DNA from 3 places in the Kurthia sp. ISK08 genome. Region 3 is predicted to be linked to each of the others. Evidence: riboswitches for the same ligand, from Rfam matches in the RefSeq annotation. Region 3 holds a riboswitch; each other region holds the start of a gene.
The links. Region 3 has a riboswitch for S-adenosylmethionine ahead of ACKVQX_RS10990 (MetQ/NlpA family ABC transporter substrate-binding protein). Riboswitches for the same ligand answer to the same signal wherever they lie in the genome.
Positions count from the first base shown of each region.

Region 1: linked by a shared signal. The riboswitch ahead of metK (methionine adenosyltransferase) and the one ahead of ACKVQX_RS10990 (MetQ/NlpA family ABC transporter substrate-binding protein) in region 3 are both predicted to bind S-adenosylmethionine.
Region 2: linked by a shared signal. The riboswitch ahead of ACKVQX_RS09045 (methionine ABC transporter ATP-binding protein) and the one ahead of ACKVQX_RS10990 (MetQ/NlpA family ABC transporter substrate-binding protein) in region 3 are both predicted to bind S-adenosylmethionine.

Region 1 covers NZ_JBJXHL010000002.1:23,755-26,023, reverse strand. Annotated here, with positions in the region: gene metK (methionine adenosyltransferase) at 1-1,093, opposite strand, end outside; SAM riboswitch class I at 1,349-1,466, opposite strand; gene pckA (phosphoenolpyruvate carboxykinase (ATP)) at 1,734-2,269, shown strand, end outside.
Region 2 covers NZ_JBJXHL010000004.1:65,600-67,868, reverse strand. Annotated here, with positions in the region: gene gcvH (glycine cleavage system protein GcvH) at 1-261, shown strand, start outside; gene ACKVQX_RS09055 (toprim domain-containing protein) at 480-833, shown strand; gene ACKVQX_RS09050 (thioredoxin family protein) at 839-1,147, shown strand; SAM riboswitch class I at 1,205-1,314, shown strand; gene ACKVQX_RS09045 (methionine ABC transporter ATP-binding protein) at 1,409-2,269, shown strand, end outside.
Region 3 covers NZ_JBJXHL010000005.1:181,792-184,060, forward strand. Annotated here, with positions in the region: gene ACKVQX_RS10985 (methionine ABC transporter ATP-binding protein) at 1-387, opposite strand, end outside; gene ACKVQX_RS10990 (MetQ/NlpA family ABC transporter substrate-binding protein) at 417-1,238, opposite strand; SAM riboswitch class I at 1,320-1,434, opposite strand; gene ACKVQX_RS10995 (pyridoxal phosphate-dependent aminotransferase) at 1,523-2,269, opposite strand, start outside.

The sequences.
Region 1 (2,269 bases), on a different contig from region 3:
ATATAGGACGACGTAAATCAAGCATTTTAATAATACCTGCTGGACGTAAGTCAAATAATTCACGAACAGCTTCTACAAGTTCTGCTTCTGTTACTTTGCCTGTGCCGAATGTATCGATTGCGATTGATACAGGTTGTGCTACACCGATTGCATATGCTAGCTGTACTTCTGCTTTATCTGCAAGACCAGCAGCTACGATGTTTTTCGCTACATAGCGCGCTGCATAAGCACCTGAGCGGTCAACTTTTGTAGCATCTTTACCAGAGAATGCACCACCACCATGACGTGCATAACCACCGTAAGTATCAACAATAATTTTACGACCTGTTAAACCTGCATCACCTTTTGGTCCACCAATTACAAAACGACCTGTTGGATTAATAAAGTATTTTGTATCTGCATCTAATAATTCAGCAGGTACAACTTCCGCAATCACATGTTTACGAAGGTCTTCATTGATTTGTTCTAATGTTACTTCCTCATCATGTTGTGTTGAGATAACGATTGTATCCACACGCACAGGGTGGTTATTTTCATCGTATTCTACCGTGACTTGTGTTTTACCATCTGGACGTAAATACTTTAATAATCCTGATTTGCGAACTTCTGTTAAGCGACGTGATAATTTATGCGCTAGACTAATTGGTAGCGGCATTAGTTCAGGTGTTTCATTATTTGCATAACCGAACATTAAACCTTGGTCGCCAGCACCGATTGCTTCGATATCTTCATCTGTCATGCTTCCTTCACGTGCTTCTAAAGCTTGGTCAACACCTTGTGCAATATCAGGTGACTGTTCACCGATTGCTACAAGTACAGCTAGGTTTTCTGCATCAAAACCATATTTACCACGTGTATAACCGATTTCTTGAACTGTTTCACGAACAATTCCTTTAATATCTACATACGTAGATGTTGTAATTTCTCCTGCTACTAACACAAGTCCTGTTGTAACAGTTGTTTCACATGCTACACGAGCATTTGGATCTTTTGCGATGATTGCATCTAAAATCGCATCTGAAATTTGGTCACAAATTTTATCAGGGTGTCCTTCCGTAACACTTTCTGATGTAAATAATCGACGTTGAGCCATAATTGGTTTCCTCCTATACGAGATCGCCTCGAAAAAAGATACGGTACTCTTTATCCATGTGTGTTTCTTCTATATAAATGTAGAAAAAACTCCAAGCCAGCCTATGCTGCTTTTTACACGAGGATTTTTTTTATAGAAAGTGCCAGTATATACGTAATAAAAAGGTAGTTGTTCCACCACCATATATTTTGAAATAAAAAAACCCTCTCACTCATACAGTATGAGAGAAAGGGGTTATTTCGTAAGCACCTTTCACTCTTATCGTTCAAGGAATGAATCCTTGCATTCAGATTAGCACCAGCGCATCTCGTGAAATGAAATGCAGGTTGCCGGGTTTCATAGGGCCTGACCCTCCACCAGCTCGGGATAAGAGTATCCGTTCATAGCCTATGTTAGTAGAATTATACGTCGATGTCAACCTCAATCTGAATATGACTTAAATGTTATACCTATATATAGAGTGTTTTAAATAAAGTATATATATAATTTGTCCTAAACATGATAAAATGTTAAAAAAATAAAAAAACATATCATATTAGTATAGACTAATTCTTTTAATGTGTTATACTAATTCCATAAATGATGACTAACCACATTTGTGGGTACAATAAATACGAAAAAAGGATGGTATATACACATTATGAATTCAGTAGAAATGATGAATGAACTGAACACACTTCTATCAGGTAATAACATTAAAGAACAACTAACTGTTCCAGAATTAGTTGAAAAAGCAACATCTCGCGGTGAAGCGATTTTAACAGTTGATGGTGCATTACGTGCTAACACAGGTAAATATACAGGTCGTTCTCCTAAAGATAAGTTTATGGTTGAAGAAGCGTCTTCAAAAGATCATATTGATTGGGGTTCAGTAAACCGTCCAATCTCATCTGAAGTATTTGATGCCCTTTATACAAAAGTAATTAATTATCTTAAAGAAAAAGAAGAAGTGTTCGTATTCAAAGGTTTTGCTGGTGCTGACGCTGAAACACGTTTAGCAATCCGCGTTGTGAACGAATATGCTTGGCATAATCTATTTGCACATAATCTATTCATTCGTCCAACAGAAGAAGAAGCTGCAAACCATATTGCTGATTTCACAATCGTATCAGCTCCAACATTCCATGCAAACCCAGCTATAGACGGTACAGAATCAGAAACATTTATTATGGTTTC
Region 2 (2,269 bases), on a different contig from region 3:
GTTGAACTACCATCTGTAGGCGATGAATTAACAATCGATCAACCATTCGGTAGCGTTGAGTCTGTAAAAACAGTTTCTGAGCTATATGCACCACTTTCAGGTGAAGTAGTAGAAGTAAATGAGGAGTTAGAAGATAGCCCAGAGCTAGTAAACGAATCACCTTACGAAAAAGCTTGGATGGTTGTCGTAAAACCTTCTGACGCTGCACAACTAGAAGCTTTATTAACTGCTGAACAATATGAAGAAGTAGTCGCAGGTTAATAGCACCCCTTTCATGTAGGTGCGCGTTTTCATGCCGATTTGATTAGAAGACACTGATTTCAGTTGTCTTCTTTTTTTTATTTTTTGTAAAGTATGTAAAGTTTTTTCTATGCACTTTTTTTATAAGCACTATTCCTACAAAAATATACCGAAAATATGGTATAAATAAAGTAAGAAAGAACAGAAAAAAGAATAAGGAATCAGATGGGATGGTGTGTATGAAGATTATTGAGAAAGTCCTCATTGTAGAAGGTAGACAAGATTGTTTACAGTTAAAGCCTATTTTGAATGAACCTGTTGAGATTGTCTGTACAAACGGAACTGTAAGTCCTCATCGTTTAGATGAACTATTACAACCTTATGAGAGTTGTGATTTTTATGCATTTTTCGATGCAGATGATATGGGCGAGAAACTTCGTAAGCTTGTACAACAAGAATATCCCAATACACATCATCTTTATACATTACCGCGTTACGGTGGTGTTGAACGCACGCCGCGTTATCATTTAGCAAAAGTGTTACAAGGAGCTAAATTTAAGATTAAGTCAGGTTACTTATTAGATAAAGGATGACAATAATGCAAGAATGGACACGTGAACAATGGGAAGAACAAGTGAAGTCCCAAGAAAAAACAGCTTTTTACCTCTATACACCAATGTGTGGGACTTGCCAAGTTGCATCAAGAATGATGGATGTAACGGAGCAAGCAATCGAACATGTTTCAATGGGAAAAGCCAACTTAAATTATATGGAGCAATTAGCGTATGACTTTGAAATTGAAAGTGTACCTTGCCTTCTTATTACGCAAAATGGCGAGTTAGTAGAGAAAATTTATGCCTTTCAGTCAGTACCACATTTATTTGAAAAAATTTTAAAGAAGTATTGACCTTTCAATTTAGAAGTGATAAAGTATCTACAATAACTAAATGAACTTAATTCGTTGCTCTTATAAAGAGAGGTGGAGGGAAGTGCCCTATGAAGCCCGGCAACCATCACATTATGTGAAAAGGTGCCAATTCACGCAAGGACTGTATGGTCTTTGAGAGATGAGAGAACGGTTTAGCATATTTTATGATGTTTAAACCCTTCTGTTGTCTGACAGAAGGGGTTTTTTTATGAATAAAGTTCGAAAAAGGTGGGAAACAATTTGATTCAACTCAGCAATGTGACAAAACAATATAAAACTTCAAATGGTCCCCTCACAGCTGTCGATCAAGTAAACTTAACTATCCAAGATGGTGAAATCTTCGGTATTATCGGTTACAGTGGTGCTGGTAAGAGTACGATGATTCGTTTATTTAATGGCTTAGAGAAACCAACAAGTGGTTCTGTAATTGTAAATGGTGAAGATATTTCAAAAATTAAAGGTGCTAAACTTCGTGCAGCACGTCATAAAATTAGTATGGTATTCCAACATTTCAATCTACTTTGGTCAAGAACAGTAGAAGAGAATATCGCTTTTCCTTTAGAAATTGCAGGTATTGATTCAGCTGCGAAAAAGAAGAAAGTAGCTGAATTAATTGAACTTGTTGGGTTAACAGGACGCGAAAAGGCTTATCCATCACAATTATCAGGTGGTCAAAAACAACGTGTAGGGATTGCGCGTGCACTTGCAAATGACCCAGAAGTATTACTCTGTGATGAAGCTACATCAGCATTAGACCCTGAAACAACGGATTCAATTTTAGACTTATTACGCAGTGTAAATGAAAAACTCGGTATTACGATTATTTTAATTACACATGAGATGCACGTTATTCGTAAAATCTGTCATCGTGTAGCCGTAATGGAGCAAGGGAAAGTCGTAGAAGAAGGCGATGTTCTTCAAGTATTCGACGCACCACAGGCACCTGTTACACAACGATTCGTTCAACAAGTAACGAATACAGTAGGGCAACAAGAGTCGATTGAACAAATTAAAGAACAATACCAACATGGCAAGTTAATTAAATTATTCTTTGTCGGCTCAAAAACAGAGCAACCGATTATGACACAACTCATTCGTCAG
Region 3 (2,269 bases):
ACCAACAATTTGTAGGTATTTTTGTACACGTGCATCTAATTCTTTTTTCGGTACACCCGCTAGCTTTAATGGAATCGCGATATTTTCATACACTGTGACTGTTTTTAATAAGTTAAAGTGTTGGAAAATCATACCGACTTTACTGCGTACTTTACGCAAACCAGATGCCGATAACTTCGTTAAATCTTTCCCATCGATTAGAACTTGTCCTTTTGATGGTTGTTCAAGTAGATTCACACAACGAATTAATGTACTTTTACCAGCACCACTATAGCCAATAACACCATGAATTTCTCCAGCAGGTACTGTAAGATTGACATCTCTTACAGCAGTTACGACTTTTTTATTTGAAACGAAATTTTTCTCAATATTTTTCAGCTCAATCATAGATGACTCCTCCTTTTCAATCTAACCGTTTACTTATCGAATACAGGGATTACTGCACCGTCAAATTCATCTTCAATGAATTTTTTCACTGTCTCTGAGTGATAAGCTTTAACGAATTTTTTCACATCTGCGTCATTTTTATGTGATTCTTCTACAACAATTGCGTTAATATGTGGTGAATCTGTATTTTCACGTAGTAGCGCTGTTTTTGGATCAATGCCTGCTTCTAAAACGAAGTTCGTATTAATCATTGCTGCATCTACTTCGTCTAATTGACGTGGTAATTGTGAAGCTTCTAGTTCTACAAATTTAAATTTATTTTTGTTTTCTGCAATATCTTTCGGTGTTGCCAATTTATCGCCCGTATCTTTTAGAGAAATAACTTTTTTACTTGCTAGTACTTGTAAGGCACGATCACCATTCGCCGCATCATTTGGAATTGCGATTGTTGAACCCGCTTTTAAATCTTCTAATTTCTTCACTTTTTTCGAATATAAACCCATTGGCGTTAAAATTGTTGTACCAACTGATACAAGGTTTTCATTTTTCTCTTTGTTGAAGTTCGCTAAGAAAGTTAGTGTTTGGAAACTGTTTGCATCCAAGTCGCCTTCTACAAGAGAAGTATTCGGTAATACATAATCAGAGAATGCTTTAATCTCAACATCTAAACCATCTTTTTTCGCTACTTCGGCTGCTTTTTTTGCGATTTCTTCGTGTGGTCCGCCCGTTACACCTAATACTAATTTGTTATCTTCGGCTGCTGCTTGGCTATCTTCTGTCTTCTTCCCACATGCTGCTAAAACTGATGCTGATAATACAAGTGATAATACGATTCCTGTTGCTTTTTTCATAAATAAAACGCTCCTTTTTGTATGTAGCATATAAAAAAACCTCTCTTAACAAAAAGAGAGGTGAAAGTGTTGGTTTTACCTCTCTTATCTATCAAGATTGTGTCATCTTGCTGGAATTAGCACCTTTCACAATACCGATGTATTGGAAGGTTGCCGAGCTTCATAGGGCCAGTCCCTCAGCTACTCTTGATAAGAGATTTTATATTTTTATATAACTATTTGATATATTCAATCTATAGCTAATTTTCAGTAAAGTCAAACATTATTTTCTTGAGAAAACAAAATTAATGCACTTTCGAGCGGAAAACAGTCGAAAATTCAGGTAGATGTGCAATACGTTCTACAGCTTCAACTAATCGTTCAGGCGATACGAGTAAACCAACGCGAACGTAACCCTCGCCATGTAGACCGAATCCGTTACCTGCTGCAACTGCAACAGAAGCTTTCTCTAAGAGAAGATCTGCAAAAGCTTCACTCGTATAACCTTCAGGCACTTTTAACCAAGCAAAAAAACTACCTGCAGGTGCAGTGACAGACCATCCAACCTTTGAACATGCTTGAATCAGTGCTTCACGACGAGCTTCATATACAGCCAATTGTTCTTCTACACAATCTTGTGGACCTGTTAATGCATGTGCTGCGGCAACTTGAATCGCTGGGAAAATGCTGCAATAAAGATGATCTTGTAGCAAATTAAGTCCTGCAATCACTTCTTTATTCCCGACAGCAAAGCCAACACGCCATCCTGCCATATTATACGTTTTCGATAAGGTATAAAATTCAACACCGATCTCTTTTGCACCCTCTGTTTGTAAAAAGCTAGATGGTTTTACATCATCAAAACCAAGCGCTCCATAAGCGAAGTCATGCATAACAACGAAGTCATGTTGTTTTGCAAGCTGTACCGTTTCTTCAAAAAATGCAGGTGTCGCTGTAGCACCTGTAGGATTATTCGGGTAATTCAAATACATCAATTTTGCACGTTCTAAAATATCAGGTGCAATTTCCGCATAATCAGGTAAAAACTGATT